DNA from 2 places in the Chenggangzhangella methanolivorans genome. Region 2 is predicted to be linked to the other one. Evidence: riboswitches for the same ligand, from Rfam matches in the RefSeq annotation. Region 2 holds a riboswitch; the other holds the start of a gene.
The links. Region 2 has a riboswitch for cobalamin ahead of ACFOWB_RS16735 (CbtB domain-containing protein). Riboswitches for the same ligand answer to the same signal wherever they lie in the genome.

Region 1 (8,106 bases), on a different contig from region 2:
AGGCCGTGTGGGGGACGCCATGTCGATCAGTCCGATTTCCTCGCAGTCCGATCCTTATTCCTCGCGCACCTCTTCCACGCGGTCGTCGAACGCGGACACGGTCCGCACGTCGAAGACGGAGAGCCGGGACGACGCCTCCGACCGCGCCGCTGCGGCCGCGCAGCGCACCTCCGCCTTGTTCGGCGCGCTCCAGACCCCGACGGTCGGTATCGACCGTGTCTCCAAGCTGATCGCTTCGGCGAAGGCGGCGGCGGTGGCGGCGGCCGCCGAACCCGCGGCGGCGGCCGACGGCGGCGGCGAGAAGGTGAAGTCCGTCGACGAAATGCTGGCGAATGTCGGCTATGTCGAGACCACGCGTACGAGCGCCGCGGCGGCCGTCCAGCCGGAGGCGAGCGCAGCCGCGGCCGTCCCGGCGGCCTCGAGCCCGGCCCAGCAGACCGCTGCGGTCCAGCCCGTCGCCGTCGTCGCGCAGCCGACGATCCAGCCGACGACGCCCGCGCCCGCCCCGGCGATCCTCCAGCCCGTTTCCAGCCAGCCGGCGCCCAGCCAGGCCGAGCCGAGCCCGGCGACGCCTGCGCCTGTGGCGACGGTCCCCGCCGAACCGGTCGTCGAGCCCGCGGACGAAACGCCGGCTCCCATCGTCGCGGTGACGATCCCGACGCCTCAGCCCGCGCCTGCGCCGAGCGAGCCCGCGGCGGCCCCGGTCGCCGTCGCCCCGGCGCCTGTGGCTGCGAGCCCGGAACCGGCCCCGGCTCCGACGGAGCCCGTCGCCGCGCAGCCGGCCCCGGCCGCGCCCGCTCCGACGCCTGCGGCTCCGGCGCAGACCTCGCCTGCGCCGTCGTCCCCGTCCACGACGCCGACGACGCAGACCGGCTCGAGCTCGTCGACGGGCTCCTCGTCTTCGTCCGGCTCCACCCCGCCGTCCGGCGGATTGGGCGCCGTGATCGGGTCGCTGTTCAACCGACGCGTCTGAGCTCTCCGCTCTTGACGGCCGCGTGACGCTTCCGCAACAGAAGCGGAGCCACGCGGCCGTCGACGCCCGCCTCGCGTTGACAACGCGTTAACGCTGATCGTCAATCCTCGGGCGTTGGCGGCCCAGTCGGCCGCCAGGGAGGATGAAATGGCCAGCAAGAGCCCGGTCGCCTATCGCGGCCGCGAGCAGTCCGCTTTCCCGGCGGACGCGGCTGTCGCGCACAACGACGCCGAACCGTTCCCGACCCGCGAAGTTCATGTCGAGCTGAGCCTGCGAGCCCGGGTCGCGCCGCGGACTGCGGAGCCGGTGAAGAAGCGGGCCGCCGCGGCGAGCTGACCGCCGACACGGTTTCGACGACGCCATTCGCGCGAGATGCGAAGCGCGCCCGCACGGCGGTCGACGTCCTGCGGACGGGTCAGTCGGACGTTTTGTCCGCAACCGTCGGACGGCGCAACAGATAGCTGTCCATGATCCAGCCGTGAGCCGCGCGGGCCTCGGCCCTGACGCGCTCGATCTCGCCGGCGACGTCGTCGAGTTTTCCCGCGATCAGGATCTCGTCCGGCGTGCCGACATAGGCGCCCCAGTAGATGTCGACGTCGTCTTCGCGGAGCCGCCTGAAGGCGTTTTCGGCGTCGAGCATCACCACCACGCTGTCGACCCCGTCCGGAAACCGCTCGGCCAGACGTCGCCCGGGCGTGATCGTGACCGCGCGGCCGATCGCGTTCAGCGTCGTGCGGTGCCGTGCGGTCAGCGCCTGGACGCTGGTGATCCCGGGGATCACGTCCCAGTCGAGATCATGGCGTCCCGACGCCGCGATCGCTTCGACGAGCCGGATCGTGCTGTCGTAAAGCGAAGGGTCGCCCCAGACGAGGAAGGCCCCGCATTCGCCGTCCCTGAGCTCCGCTGCGATGAGACGCTCGAACACCGCCTGTTTGCGCGCGTTGAGATCGGCGACGGCCGCGAGATAGTCGCCCTCGCGCTCCCGCTCGGGGTTGGCCGCGTCCACGAAGCGATAGGCGCGCTCGCCCATGTGCCGCGCGCAGATCTTCTTCCGCAGCGCGTTGAGCTTCTCCTTGGCCGGGCCCTTGTCCATCAGGAAGACGACGTCGACCTGGCTCAGCGCCTTCACGGCCTGGATGGTGAGATGGTCGGGGTCGCCCGCGCCGATGCCGATGATCTTGATCGTCTTGGGCATGCGCCCTCCCGCAGCCGCCGTCCGGCGTGTCGAAGCGCGACTGGTAGCGGCTCGGGCCGCAAAGCGCGAGATCCGATGGACGGTTCGATCACGGCTGCGCGAACGCCGTAAGTCCGATTGCGAAGACGATCGCGGACAGCTAGCGTCGCCTCTGTCTTCGGCTCGCGCCGAAGGCTTCGATCACGTCGGCGCTTCGAAAGAAGCTTAATTGGGAACTCGGTGAGAGCGACGTGTCGCTCAATTCCGAGGCTGTCCCTGCAACTGTAAGCGGCGAGTTCGATGCGCGTTGGAAGCGGGGCGAGGCCCTGAGCTTCCGGCCACTGGAAGGGATCCGCGAGTCGGAGCCGATCCGGGAAGGCCAGCGCGTCGGGCCGTGACCCGCGAGCCAGGAGACCTGCCGGCGTCCGATCGCTCTTGCCGCGGCCCAGGGGATGGCCGGGGCGCGGCTTCGTCCGTCTGAGCGACAACGGTGCGGCGGGGGCCGCATCGGTTCGTTCTGGCGGGCCCATGCGCCGATCCGCCCGAAACGCGCCGACCGTGATCCACGGAGTCCCCCGCTCGAGTCGCAAGGCGCGGGGACGACGCGATGAACTTCGGCATGACCTTGCGTGCGGCGGGCGCCTTGTCGGCCGCCCTCGGACTGGTCGCGCCGGCGTTCGCCCAGAGCGCGGAGGACGCCGAAGAGGCGACGCAGCTCGAGACCATCACGGTCGTGGGCGACGAGCCGAAGCTGAAGGACGTCCAGTCGCCGGGCGAGGTCTCGGTCGTCTATCCCGACGACGTGAAGGGCGAGCACAAGTCTCTGCCCGACCTGCTGGACCAGATCCCCGGCGTCTATGCGCGCCGGGTGGCGGGCACCGGCCAGTACACCACCGCCAGCATCCGCGGCTCCTCGCCCAGCCAGGTGAACATCTACATCGACGGCGTGCCGTACAACACGGCGAGCGAGGCCGCGACCGACATCTCCACGATCCCGATGTCGAACGTCGAACGGGTCGAGGTCTATCGCGGCACGACGCCGGCCCGGTTTTCCGGAGCTCCGCTCGGCGGCGCGATCAACATCGTGACGAAGCGGCCGGACCAGGCGCGCTCGAGCGCCTCGGCGGGCGGGCGCTCCTTCGGCGGGCGGCAGGCTTCGGGCAGCGTCACCGCCCCGCTTGCCGGCGGCACGCTGCTCATCGGCGTCGACGGCGAGAAGAGCACGGGCGATTTCGACTACACGAAATACGCCGTCAGGTCGCTGGACCGGATCGTCTATTCGGACGGCACCACCTATGCGCAGCGCAATCCGAACTCGCAGCGCCCGACCGACCGCACCCGCCTCAACAACGACTACGAGAAGGCCAACGGCCTCCTGAAGTGGCAGAACGAGACCGTCTTCGCGAAGTGGTCCTACAACGCCATGGAGCGCTTCATGCCGACGGCGGTCGATCTCGGCGCGCTTCGGTGGGAGGACGTCAAGGATCCGCCGATCACGGGCGTCGACAGCGAGCGCCGCCGTCAGCGCGTCAGCGAACACAACGGCGCCTTCGGCTGGCGCGACACGTTCGGCGACCTCACCGTCGGCGCGACCGGCACCTTCATGGACCAGTCGAAACGCTACCGGAACCTCGACATGGTCGGGTTCCAGGGCGTCGGCGCGATCTGGTCGGACTACCGCACGCGCCGCTACGGGATCTCGGGCGACGCGGCCTACGAACTCGGCAAGGACTGGGCGCTCGGCCACCGGCTGGAAGTGCGGGCCGAGCAGCTCTGGGAGACGCTCTACGCCGATGCGAGCGACCGCGAGGGCAGCGATCTGCTGACCCGCTTTCCCCGCCGGCGCAGCACGATCCAGGCGCAGGACACGATCACGGTCCGTCCGCTCGGCGACCTCGAGGTCACGCCCGTCGGCCGCCTCGAAAAGCTCGACGGTCCGGTCCTCGGCAGCCGCCTGTCGCCGCTCGGCGGCGCCTCCGGCGACTACGGCTGGAAGCCGAGCTGGAGCCTCAGCGCCAAGAAGCGCCTGTTCGACGGCTGGGAGGTGTTCGCGAACACGGGCACGTACAACCGCTACCCGAGCTTCTACGAGATCTACGGAGACGGCGTTTACGTCTCGCCCGACCTCGACAGCACGAAGAAGGCCCGCCAGCTCAAGCGCGAGCACGGGACGAATTTCGACTCGGGGTTCGGCTGGACCGGCGCGCTCTGCGGCGACTGGAAGGGCGGTTTCCGCCTCACCTATTTCCAGCGCCGGACCGAAGACGCCATCACATTCTACCAGACGCCCGCCGGCGCGAGATACGTCAACTCTGGCACGACATTGACGCGGGGCCTGGAGTTCGAGGGGAACCTCGCCTTCGGCGACCGGGCCGACCTTCATCTCGCCGGCACGCTGCAGGACGGCCGCTACGTCAAGGGCACCTATTATTTCTTCGGCGGGACCGACGCGCGCGTCGTCGACGGCAAGCTCCGCGTCCTGCGCAATCCGGACTTTAGCGCCAACGCCCGCCTCAACGTCCACTTCCTCGAGGGCGCGCTCACGACCTTCGCCGAGCTTCGTTACGTGGGCCGCGTCTACCACGCGCAGTTCGCGCGGGAGAAGCAGGCCTATGAGGAGCCGCTCACCACGATCGATCTCGGATCGCACTATCGGTTCGAGAACGGCCTCAAGATCTCTGGCGGCGTCACCGACATCTTCAATCGCGGTCCGAAGCAGAGGTTTTCGGGACTTCTGCTGCATCAGGACCCGACGACGTCAGAGCCAAAGTACTGGGATCTGCGACCGAACGTCTATTACCCGCAGCAAGGCCGCACGGTCTACGCGACCGCGACGATGACGTTCTGACGGCGAACGATTTTTCACATGGAGAGCATAAACATGACTGAAGTCTCGCTTCACGCCTCTCGCCGGACGGAGGGCGGACCGCTCAAGGCCCTCGTCGCAAGCGGGCTCGCGGCGCTCTGCCTCGCCGCCGCGCCGTCCGCAAGCGCCCAGGACGCCACGGGCTACGCCGCCTACACGGTCTACACCTACAATGGCGGCCCGCAGGGCATGGCCGGCCGCATCCGCGACGACGGAAGCGCCGTCACCGTCATCCGCAATCTGCGCACCGGCCTCGGCGGCGATCCGATCGTCGAGGGCGTGGTTCCGGCCGACGGCAAGTTCCGCATCGCGGTGACCGACCGCGTCTCGGCGCCGGGCGCGATCCCGCCCACATACATCTACAACGCCGCGCCCGCCACGAACCCGCTGCCGAGCGCGAGCCCGACCTGGTCGAACGTGCGCAACATGTCCGGGCTCGTCCGCCTCGGCAAATATCTCTACGCGCTCGACTACGACAACGCCCGCGTGGTCGAGATCGCGAAGGGAACCTTCGCCGAGACGGGCGTCACCTATTCGCTTCCCGCGCGCCTCACCCCGGAGGGCTTCGCCGCCCGCGGCCAGGCGATCGTCGTCGTGAACGACACGCTCTACGTGCTGTTCGCCTTCCCCGACGGCTCGTTCTCGAACTACGCCGACAGCCTGCTGGCGCGCTTCACCGTCAAGGGCGGCAAGTCGATCACGCTGAAGGAGGGCGATTACAACGCCGGCCTCGTGAAGAACGCCTTCGCGATCGCGGCGAACGGCTCGGACCTCTACGTCGCCGGCATCGGCGGCTCGCAGGGCGGCGGCAGCTACAGCAAGGCCTCGCGCCTCCAGAGGATCGCGGGCGACGCCGCGGACCTCTCGACCGCCAAGGTCAAGAACGTGCTGAAGCCCTCCAAGGATCGCCCCTACGATATCCGCGACATCAGCTTCAAGGGCTCGACCGCCTATGTCCTGCTCGGCGCCTATGACGCCAACTTCACGATGACGGGGCAGCTCGTCAGCACGACGAACTTCGAGAACTTCAAGGTGATCAACGACTTCAGCGCCGGCGCGCCGGGCTATTTCTGGGCGGCGCAGTATGTGCCGGACAACGACCGGATCTATTTCGGACGCGGCAGCGAGATCCTCGTCTACGACGCCTCGAAGACGAAGACGCCCGCCGCCACGCTGACGCTCAATCCGGGCAGCCTGATCTCGTCGGGCGACCCGTACGACAACATCAACGACTTCGCTTATGTGGGAGCGAAAGGCGGCGTCACGACGCTGCGCGGCTACCGCTCGCCGGTCCAGGCCTCTGCGACCCCGATCGGGCAGGCCTCGCGCGCCGTCTCGAACGGCAAGCCGGAGCTGAGCCCCGCCGAGCGGGCGCAGGTCGAGCGGCTGCTGTCGGGCGGCAAGTGACGCAAACGTCGGGCGGCGCAGGCCGCCTCTGACGCCCTGAGCACAGGCGCGGCCGCCGCAGGCCGCGCCTCGAAGGGCCAAGCCGAAGACGCTTCGCCTCGCGACGCGGCCCCGACTTCGCCCGCCGGGCCTTACGCCGGCGACAGCGGGATGCTCTGCTCGAACCGGAACAGATTTTCGGGGTCGTAGTGACGCTTCACCGTGCTCAGCCTCGCAAGGTTGTCGCCGTAATAGGCCTGCCGCCAGTCCTTCAGCGTCCGGTCGGGGAAGTTCACATAGGACCGCGGAAGCACGAAGCGCTGCATGTCGGCGAAATAGTCGTCGAGCCAGCGGGCCTGCTTCTCCACCAGATCCGGCGGATCGAGCGGCGACCATGCCCGCTCCATCTCGAAGATGAAGTTGGAGCCGCGGTGCGCATAGGCGGTCTCGTCAGGCTTTTTGTCGCCGACCGCGCCGCCGATCGCGAACAGAATGCCCATGTTCGATTGCGCGATCGAGCCGCCGGGCCATTTCGTCATCCAGGACAACGACGCCTCCAGGGCGTCGGCGGCCAGTTGCTCCCGCACCATGCTCGAGCGGACGTCGAAGAACCCTTCCGGGTCGTCGGTCACCAGATAGTCGCGCGCCTCCCAGTAGCTCATCTGCTTGATGTAGGCGCGCGCCGGCGCGCGCTGGCGAAACAGCGGCTGGATCAGCTCGCGGAAGGCGCTTTCCTCTCCGTAGAACAGGCCGAGCGTCTGCGCGGCGAGCTGATCGAGCCCGGGGAACGGCCCCGCCCGTCCGGCCGCGACTTTGCTGCGCGTGGAGATGTCGCGCGCGTTCTTGAGCTGCAGATCCTGCAGCGCGAGCATCATCTCGACCTGCTTCTGCGCCGGCCAGACGATGTTGAAGACCGTCACGTTCCCGACCGGCACCAGGCGATAGGTCAGGCTCGTGTTGATCCCGAAGTTCCCGCCGCCGGAACCGCGCAGCGCCCAGAACAGGTCGGGATTGGTCTCGGCGCTTGCGGTGAGAGGCTCCAGATTCGCCGGGACGAGGGTGGTCGACAGCAGTCTGTCGCAGGTCAGGCCCGCATGGGTGCTGGCGAAGCCCCAGCCGCCGCCGAGCGTCAGGCCGGTGACGCCGACGGTCGGGCAGCGGCCCGAGGGAATCGCGAACGGATAGGCGCTCGCGACGTCCGCCACGTCCTGATTGGTGGCGCCGCCCTGCACGGTGAGGGTCTGGTCGCCGAGATTGACGCTGACCCGGCGCAGCGCGCGCATGTCGATCAGCAAGCCCGGCGTCGTGGAGTAGCCCGCATAGGAGTGGCCGCCCGAGCGGACCGCGAACACCTCGCGATTGTCGCGCGCCCAGCGCAGGCACCGCACGACGTCGCTATCTGAGGCGCACAGCGCGATGGCGCGCGGCAGCACGTGGTCGTAGCGCGCATTGTTGGACCGGGCGCTGTAGCGGTACGCATAATCGTCGGGCAGCAGAAGCCGGCCCTGCATGTCGCGAGCGAGCGCCAAAAGGCCGCCATCGCCGGAGCCGATCACGAACTGCGCGAGAGCTGCGTTCGGAGCTGCGGAGACCGTCGCGCCCGCTGCGAGTCCGGCGCCGATGAAACCGCGCCGGGAAAATGACGTCGCCATCGCTGACACCCGAGAGACTGAGGGGAGGGGTTGCTCGCCGGGGTGGTGATGCTCC
Region 2 (8,106 bases):
CGACAACGGCGACGCCAAACTCGCCTACCAGACCCTCGCACGCGACGACGCCGAGAACGACAGCGACAAGATCGAGACCGACATGCTTGCGGGCTTCATCGCCCTGCGCGCGCTCGGCGACGCCAAGACCGCCTACAAGCACTTCACCGCCGTCCATAAGGAAGCCACGATCCCGGGCACCACCTCGCGCGCGCTCTATTGGCAGGGCCGCTGCCTGGAGGCGATGGGCGACACCGCCTCGGCCCGCGGCGCCTATGAGCGGGCGGCGCGCTACGTCACCAGCTACTACGGCCAGATCTCCCGCGCGCGTCTTGGCCTGTCCGACCTGCCGATCCGCTCGCTGCCGCAGCCGAGCGCGACCGACCGCGCCACCTTCGGATCGCGCCTCTCGGTCCGCGCCATCGATCTTCTCTACCGCGCAGACCAAAAGGAGCTCGCGCTGCCGCTCGCCGGCGCGCTCGCCGAAGACCTCAAGAACCCCGGCGAGGTCGTGCTGCTCGGCGCGCTCACCCAGAAATACAAGGATCCGCGCGCGACCCTCGTGGTCGGCAAGGCGGCGCTGAAGAACGGCTTCCCGATGGACGCCCTCGCCTATCCGACGAGCGGCATTCCGAGCTTCAAGGCGGTGGGGCCCGCGATCGAGACGCCCGTCGTGCACGCGATCGCCCGGCAGGAAAGCGCGTTCAACCCGAAGGCGGTGAGCCACGCCAACGCGCGCGGCCTGCTCCAGCTTCTGCCGGGCACGGCGGCCAAGACCGCAAAGGCCGCCGGCCTGCCCTTCGACGCCAAGCGCCTGACCACCGACGCCGCGTTCAACGCGCAGCTCGGCGCGGCCCATCTCGGCGAGCTCGCCGAGAAGTATGACGGCTCCTACGTCATGGTGTTCGCCGCCTACAACGCGGGTCCCGCGCGCGTCCTCGAATGGACGCAGCGCTACGGCGACCCGCGCAAGGCCGAGGTCGATCCGGTCGACTGGGTCGAGCGCATTCCCTTCGCCGAGACGCGCAACTACGTGCAGCGCGTCATGGAGAACACCCAGATCTACCGCACCCGCCTCAACGGCCGGACCGCGCTGCTGATCGAGCGCGACATGGCGCGCGGCGCACACCGGTGACCGACTCGGTCGTTTCGACCGAGGATCGCTTCGTCACAGTCCCGGACGGGCTCAAGCTTCACGTCCGGGACTGGCGGCCTGCCGCCCATCGCGGCGCGCCGGTCGTCTGTCTCCCAGGACTTGCGCGCACGCTCGACGACTTCGTCTTGCTCGCCGAGCGGCTCTCCGCGCAGGGACGCCGCGTGATCGCGATCTCGGCGCGCGGCCGGGGTCTCTCCGAACGCGATCCGGATCCCGCGCGCTACCAGCTCAAGACCGAATCGGAAGACGTCCTGGCGACGCTCGACGCGATAGGCGTCGACGCGGCGCATGTCGTCGGAACCTCACGCGGCGGACTGCACGCGATGACCATCGCGGCCTTGCGGCCGAGCGCTCTGCGTTCGGTCGTTCTCAACGACATCGGGCCAGTGGTTGAGACCGAAGGCCTCAAGCGCATCCGCGAGGGCCTCGCCCGCCATCAGGCTCCACGCGACTTCGCCCACGGCGCAAGACTGCTCGCCATGGCCTATGCGGAGCGCTTTCCGGCGCTGACGGCGCAAGATTTCGACCGCTGGGCCCGCCGCGCCTGGCGGAGCGCCCCGACAGGTCTCGAACCGGCCTGCGATCCCGCGCTCATGCGAATCTTCGAGGGCGTCGACCTCGATCGCCCCACGCCGGCGATCTGGCCGGTGTTCGATCTGCTGGCCGGCGTTCCGCTGATGGTCGTGCGCGGCGAACACTCGGACATCCTGAGCGCAGAGACGGTGCGGGCGATGACGGAACGCCGGCCGCTGACCGTCGTCACGACGCCCGGACAGGGCCACGCGCCGCTGCTGGAGGACGAGCCGACGATGTCGGCCATCGCGCGCTTTCTCGACGAGGCCGACCCAGCCTGACGCAAAAGCCCCGCCGGAGCGGGGCTTTCGTCAAGATCGGCGGCCGGCGCCGAGGCTCAGAAGGCCACCTGCGTGCGGACGCCGAGCACCGTCGCGTTCTTGATTCTCCGCGTCGGATCATTGGGCCGCGGATCGCCGCCGCCCGGCCGCACGATGTACTGGGCGAACGGCTGAACCTTCAGCCACGGCGCGACCGCGGCCTGATAGGACGCCTCGAAGGCGAACTCGGACGACCGCACCGGCGTGCCCGGAACGTCGCGGTTGGCGCGCTGGGCGGTCTTGCTGATGTGGGCGTAGGCGGCCGCGATCCCGAAGACGTCGTCGGGACGGCCGGGCGTGAAGCCCTTCGCGTTGAAGCCGGCGTCGAAATAGTAGTCGATCAGGTTCCGGTTGGCCTGCGGGGCGAACACCGCGCGGGCGAAGACCGACAGACTCTGCGCGGGCGCCGGCGAAGGATCCTTGAGATCCCCCCCTCCGCCGCTCTGCCAGATGGTCTGGTCGATGACGCCGTAAAGCGCATAAGAGCCTTCCCGGTTCACGCCGGTGCGCAGGTCCGCGAAGTCCATCGAATTGTACCAGGCGCCGATCTTGTAGGCGCCCGGCAGTCCGCCGCCCTCGCCCGCATTGGCGTAGATCAGTTCGCCGATGGCGAAGGCGCCCGGGCTGAACGGGAAGTCGGTGTTGTGCTTGTTCTTGAGATCACGGCCGGCCGGATCGCCGGTGTAGACGCCGGCCTGGAACGACCAGGCGTCGTTGAACTTGACGAGGGCGTGGGCGCCCGGCGTCGGCACCGGATAGGCCGGGCCGCCAGACGGAAGATCGGTCCCGTTGAGCCCCGGCCAGCCGAAGGTCGAGTTCACGAACAGGCCGGCGGTGTCGCTGGTCGCGAAGTCGCCGTCGGCCGCGAGCTGGCCGACCTTGATCTCGAGATGGTCGTCGAGAAGCTTCTGCTTGAGATAGACCTCGCCGAGGCGGATCGCGGGCGTCGCCTCGATGTTCGAGATCGTCAGGAGGTTGCCGATCTCGCCGGTAGTGAGTCCTTTGCCGTCGATGAAATAAGAGCCGACGTAGATCTCGCCGCCGGTCCAGCCGACGAGCTTCTCCATATCCAGCGTAAGGCCGAGCTGCAGAAGGCCCGAATAGGCCTCGCCGCGCCGGATGCCGCCCGAAGGGTTGAACGAGGTGTCGGCCGTAAAGCTCGCGTCGAACTGGACGCCCTGTTCGAGCAGCTTGGTGCGCCCGCCGCCCCAATCGCCCGTCAGCGCCTCGCGCTCGGAGAGATCGCCCGCATAGTTCGGCGGCGCGTCCTCGGCGCGCACGCCGAGAGCTCCCGCTGCGACGAGGGTGAGCGCTGCGGCGGCGGACAGGAGACCTGCGCGCGACGAGGCTTTCTGCATGTGTTCGATCCCCCGATCGACAGAGGTCCGCAGCGACAGATGCGGAGCATGGCTGGTGCCGATCCGTCGAGCGCAGGGCGCGCCAAGACCGGATCCGAGCAGAGAAGAAAAGATAACGGTTCCGTGACCGGCTCGAAAGCGTCGAGCGACCGCCCGCAGGCGATTGGCCGACGCTGTGGCTTATGGATCTTTTCTAAACCGGAAGGACGCCAGTCCTTAAAACGAAAAAGGCCCCGGCGAACCGGGGCCTTTCCGTTTGAGCGTTGATCGTGAAGGACGATCAGAAGTCGCGCTGGACGCGGAGACGGCCGATGAAGGCGTCCTTGTCCTTCGGGCCGGTGTAGCCGACGTCGGCCTTCTTGAGGTTCTTCACGTAGACGACTTCGCCGCCGATATCGAGCTTCTTGACCGGCGACCAGACCAGGTTGCCGGTGATCGTGCCGGCCTTCCAGTCGTCGGCGATGCCGGCGTTGGCGACCGCGTTGTTGTACTTCACCTGGGCGTAGCTGGCCTGCAGGGTCGAGCGCCACTTCGGCGACCAGTAGTGCAGCACGCCGAGGTTGGCGTTGAAGACCTGGGTCTTCTGGACCTTGCCGTTCACGCCCACCCAATCGAAGATCGGCTGGAAGTTGTTGACGATGTTCTGGGTCTGGCCCGAGCCGATGTTGTTGTCGGTCAAGCCGTTGTACGAGACGCCCGCGCCGTCGGTGTAGGCGGCCTGCGCCCAGATGAAGTCGCCCTTGGCGTCAGAGGTGTTAGCGGTCGGCAGGTTCAGCTTGACGCCGCCCTGAACGCCCCAGCCCCACTCCTTGTCCGTGCCGGCGAGCGAGCCGACCGGAACGAGGCGGTTTTCGCTGCCCGGCTCGATGCGGTGCAGAACGCCCGAGAGCTGAGCCTCGCCCCAGCCCTGCTTGACGCGCAGGTTGGCGACGATGTCCGGGATCTGCTGGCCGGCGTTGTTGAGCGAGTCGTTGGTGCTGAAGTAGCGGGCGGTCTTGTCTTCGAGCGAGACGCTCGCCGAGAAGTCGCCGACCTTCATCGTGTAGGCCAGAACCGCGAGGGTGCGGTCCGAGATGAAGGGGTTCTGGAAGGTGGTGTAGGGCTTGAAGTCCCAGAAGGAGTCCGTGACACCGGCGGTCAGGCCGGCGAACTGCACGAAGGCCTGGTCGAACAGCGCGTCGTCGCCGAAGTTGGCGTTCTGGATCTGCGCGCGGCGGTCAGTGGTGTTGGCGGTGCCGGTCTCGCGCTGGAACTGCAGGCGGACGAAGGTGCGGAGCGCGCCATACTCGGTGTCGGTGCGGGCGTCGAACCAAACGCGAGCGCGGACGCGGTAACCGGTCTGGTTGAACTCGTCCTTCTTGTTGGTGAGGTTCGGACGGTCGAGCACTTCGCCCGAGGTCATTTCGAGGCGGGCGAAGCCGCCGATCTGGAGGCAGGTCTCGGTGCCCGGGATGTAGAAGAAGCCCGTGCTGCCCTTGATGTCGCAGACCTTGACGTAGTCGACGGGCTCGGCGCCCGGAAGGTCAGCCGCGTTCGCGACGCCCGTCATGGTGACGAGAGCGGCGGCCGAACCGAGCACCAGGCTCTTGACCAGTTTCATTAGGAAGTCCTCCAAACCCCGTTCGGCGGGCGCAAACACCCAGCCTTCGCCGGCCCGACCGGCGTGACATAAAATTCGGTGATGACCGCCGATCCCCCGACGATCGCGACTCTCTGGCCGAGGCCCCGTGTCGCAGGACGACCATATTCGTGGCGGCGCCCGGCGCAAGCGAGATCACGATTGTGACGGTTCCAAATCCGACCTTTGGATCCCGCTGTGGCTGGAATGCCACTCAAATGTTGGCCTTCTGCCTGAAAAGCGAGCCGGCGCACCGCCGCTTTTGTGTCACCGCAAGAAGATCGCGCGCGCCACAATTGCCCGGCGGGCCGGACTGCTTCGCCTTATTTCGGAAACCTGACGGTCGGCCTGTCGCGCTGGCTGCCCGCGCGACGGAAGGGTAAGGACCGGGCGCACGCCGCGCGAAGAGATCCCGCCATGCCAGACATCGACCGTCCCGAAGCGCCGGGTGAAGAGCGCTCCGCAAGCAAGGCCGCCTTTCTCGGCAGCCTGCTCGCGTTTCTGTCGCTCGTGGCGCTGTCGGTCATCGGGGTCGGGCACGCCCGCACGATCGAAGGGGCGGCGAACGCTCAATACTGGATCGTCGTGGCGGGGATCGCCGCAGCGCTTGCGTTTGTCACGACGGCGCTCGCTCGAACCCGCGCACGAGGGCGGACGGGCGAGACGCTCCGGCGGGTCGCGGTTCCCCTGGCGACCCTGTGGCTCGTCATATTCCTCTGGGAGACCGCGGCGGTCGGCGCCGGCGCCTTCCCTGGACCGTTCGAGCTCGGCTGGGCGGCCTGGAAGGGATAAGCGTCACGGCGATTCGTCCGATTGTCGGCCGCCGCCTGCTCTGCTAGGCCTCGCTCATTCGCTTCGGCTCCCGCAAGGGACGAAGAGGGAATCCGGTGGGAGGACATGCGCCTCGAGTCCGGAGCTGCCCCCGCAACTGTGAGCGGCGAGCGGCGCGTCGACTTTGGCCACTGGGCTTTCGACCCGGGAAGGCCGGCGCGCATGCTGCGACCCGCAAGCCAGGAGACCTGCCGGACGAGCAACCCCAAGGGCCCTCGGTGGGAGGGCCAAGCGAGGCAGACATGTCGAACGTCACCGCAAACTCCTCGAGCGCCGCGGATCTTGCGCCCGCCCGCCTCGCGCCGATCCTGTCGGCTTTCCTCCTCGGCGTGGTGGTGATCGCCGGAGCCGGATTCGCTTCGGTCCCCGCGCTGCACAACGCTGCGCACGACCAGCGCCACTCGATCGGCTTCCCCTGCCACTAAGGGGCAAGTCCGTTGAACATTTTCCGGAACATCGTCTTCACGGCGGCGCTCGCCGGCGTGCTGGCCGGGCTCGTGCTCACCGCGCTTCAGCAGTTCGGCACCCAGCCGCTCATCGTGAAGGCGGAAGTCATCGAGCAATCGAACGCCGAGGCCGCAGCCAAGCCGCATGACCACGCCGCAGCCGGCGAGCATGACCATGCGGCCCTGACAGCGCAGGAAGAAGCAGCAGCCGCAGCGCATCAGCACGGCGCGGACGAATGGGAGCCGGCGGACGGCGCGGAGCGATTCGCCTGGACGCTGGTCGCCAACATCGTCGCGGGCGTCGGCTTCTCGTTGCTCCTCGTCGCGGCGAGCGAGCTCAGGGGCGGCCTGTCGTCCTGGCGCGAGGGCCTGCTCTGGGGCCTTGCAGGCTTCGTGGTCTTTACGCTCGCTCCCTCGGTCAGCCTTCCGCCCGAGGCCCCTGGCGTCGAAGGCGCGGCCTTGATGGACCGCCAGATCTGGTGGGTGGGAACGGCGGTCGCGACGGCGGCGGGACTGGCGCTCATCGCTTTCTCGCGCGCCCCTCTCGCGGCTCTGGCCGCGGTCGCGCTCATCGCTGCGCCGCATGTCATCGGCGCGCCGAAGCCCCCTGCCCCGCCCGCGATTCCCCACGACCTCGAGCACGGCTTCGTCGTCGCGGTCATCGTCACGGGCTTCGTGTTCTGGGCGGCGCTCGGGGCGCTTGCGGGCGCAGTCCGGCCGCGCTTCGGCAAGGCCTGATCGATGGCGCCCGCGCCGCGGGCCCTCACGCTGATCCTCGGCGGCGCGCGCTCCGGAAAGAGCCGCTTCGCCGAGGACCTCGCCCTGCGAAGCGGCCTCGCGCGCACCTATGTCGCGACCGCCCAGCCGTTCGACGACGAGATGGCGGAGCGCATCGCGCATCATCGGGAGAGACGGGACGGCGGCTGGACCACGGTCGACGCGCCGTCCGATCTCGCGACGGCGCTGGCCGCTTCGGCCGGCGGGACGCGAATCGTCCTCGTCGACTGCCTGACGCTCTGGCTGTCCAACGTGATGCTGGCCGGCCGAGACGTCGAGGCGGCGATCGACGAGCTTGTGACCGGCGTGTCCCTGCTCACCGGCCCCGCGATCCTCGTCTCGAACGAGGTCGGCTCCGGGATCGTGCCCGAAAACGCCCTCGGCCGCGCGTTTCGCGACCATCAGGGCCGGCTGAACCAGCGCGTGGCCGCGGTCGCGGACCGCGTGACGCTTGTGGTCGCCGGCCTTCCTCTCGATCTCAAGCTCCCGAAGGAGCCATGACATGAGCGACCACAAGATCCCCGCCACCGTCGTCACGGGCTTTCTCGGCGCCGGCAAGACCACGATCATCCGCCACCTGCTGGAGAACGCCGGCGGCCGAAAAATCGCGTTGATCGTCAACGAGTTCGGCGATGTCGGAGTCGACGGCGAGGTGCTGAAGGCCTGCGCGAGCGAGGCCTGCGACGAGGACGACATCGTCGAGCTCGCCAACGGCTGCATCTGCTGCACGGTGGCGGACGACTTCATCCCTGCGATGGAGAAGATTCTCGCCCGCCCGCAGGCCGTCGACCACATCGTCATCGAGACCTCGGGCCTCGCGCTGCCGCAGCCGCTGGTCAGGGCGTTTCGCTGGCCCGAAATCGCGACCCGCGTCACGGTCGACGGCGTCGTGACGGTCATCGACGGTCCGGCGGTCCGCGAGGGTCGCTTCGCCCATGACGAGGAGGCGCTCGCCGCCCAGCGCGCCGCGGATCCCAATCTCGACCACGAGGACCCGATCGAGGAGCTGTTCGAGGACCAGGTGCGCGCCGCCGATCTGCTTGTGGTG

Region 1: it holds a riboswitch for cobalamin, as region 2 does, so the genes downstream of both, ACFOWB_RS21605 (TonB-dependent receptor) here and ACFOWB_RS16735 (CbtB domain-containing protein) in region 2, are expected to answer to the same signal.

The regions. Positions count from the first base shown of each region.
Region 1 covers NZ_JBHRXS010000015.1:151,356-159,461, reverse strand. The annotation lists gene ACFOWB_RS21620 (hypothetical protein) at 20-973, shown strand; gene ACFOWB_RS21615 (hypothetical protein) at 1,121-1,309, shown strand; gene cobF (precorrin-6A synthase (deacetylating)) at 1,389-2,168, opposite strand; cobalamin riboswitch at 2,338-2,584, shown strand; gene ACFOWB_RS21605 (TonB-dependent receptor) at 2,755-4,995, shown strand; gene ACFOWB_RS21600 (hypothetical protein) at 5,029-6,420, shown strand; gene ACFOWB_RS21595 (FAD-binding oxidoreductase) at 6,552-8,051, opposite strand.
Region 2 covers NZ_JBHRXS010000006.1:1,099,037-1,107,142, forward strand. The annotation lists gene ACFOWB_RS16705 (lytic transglycosylase domain-containing protein) at 1-1,114, shown strand, start outside; gene ACFOWB_RS16710 (alpha/beta fold hydrolase) at 1,111-1,989, shown strand; gene ACFOWB_RS16715 (carbohydrate porin) at 2,046-3,386, opposite strand; gene ACFOWB_RS16720 (porin) at 3,667-4,986, opposite strand; gene ACFOWB_RS16725 (hypothetical protein) at 5,114-5,344, shown strand; gene ACFOWB_RS16730 (hypothetical protein) at 5,422-5,796, shown strand; cobalamin riboswitch at 5,847-6,045, shown strand; gene ACFOWB_RS16735 (CbtB domain-containing protein) at 6,078-6,260, shown strand; gene ACFOWB_RS16740 (CbtA family protein) at 6,273-7,019, shown strand; gene cobU (bifunctional adenosylcobinamide kinase/adenosylcobinamide-phosphate guanylyltransferase) at 7,023-7,559, shown strand; gene cobW (cobalamin biosynthesis protein CobW) at 7,561-8,106, shown strand, end outside.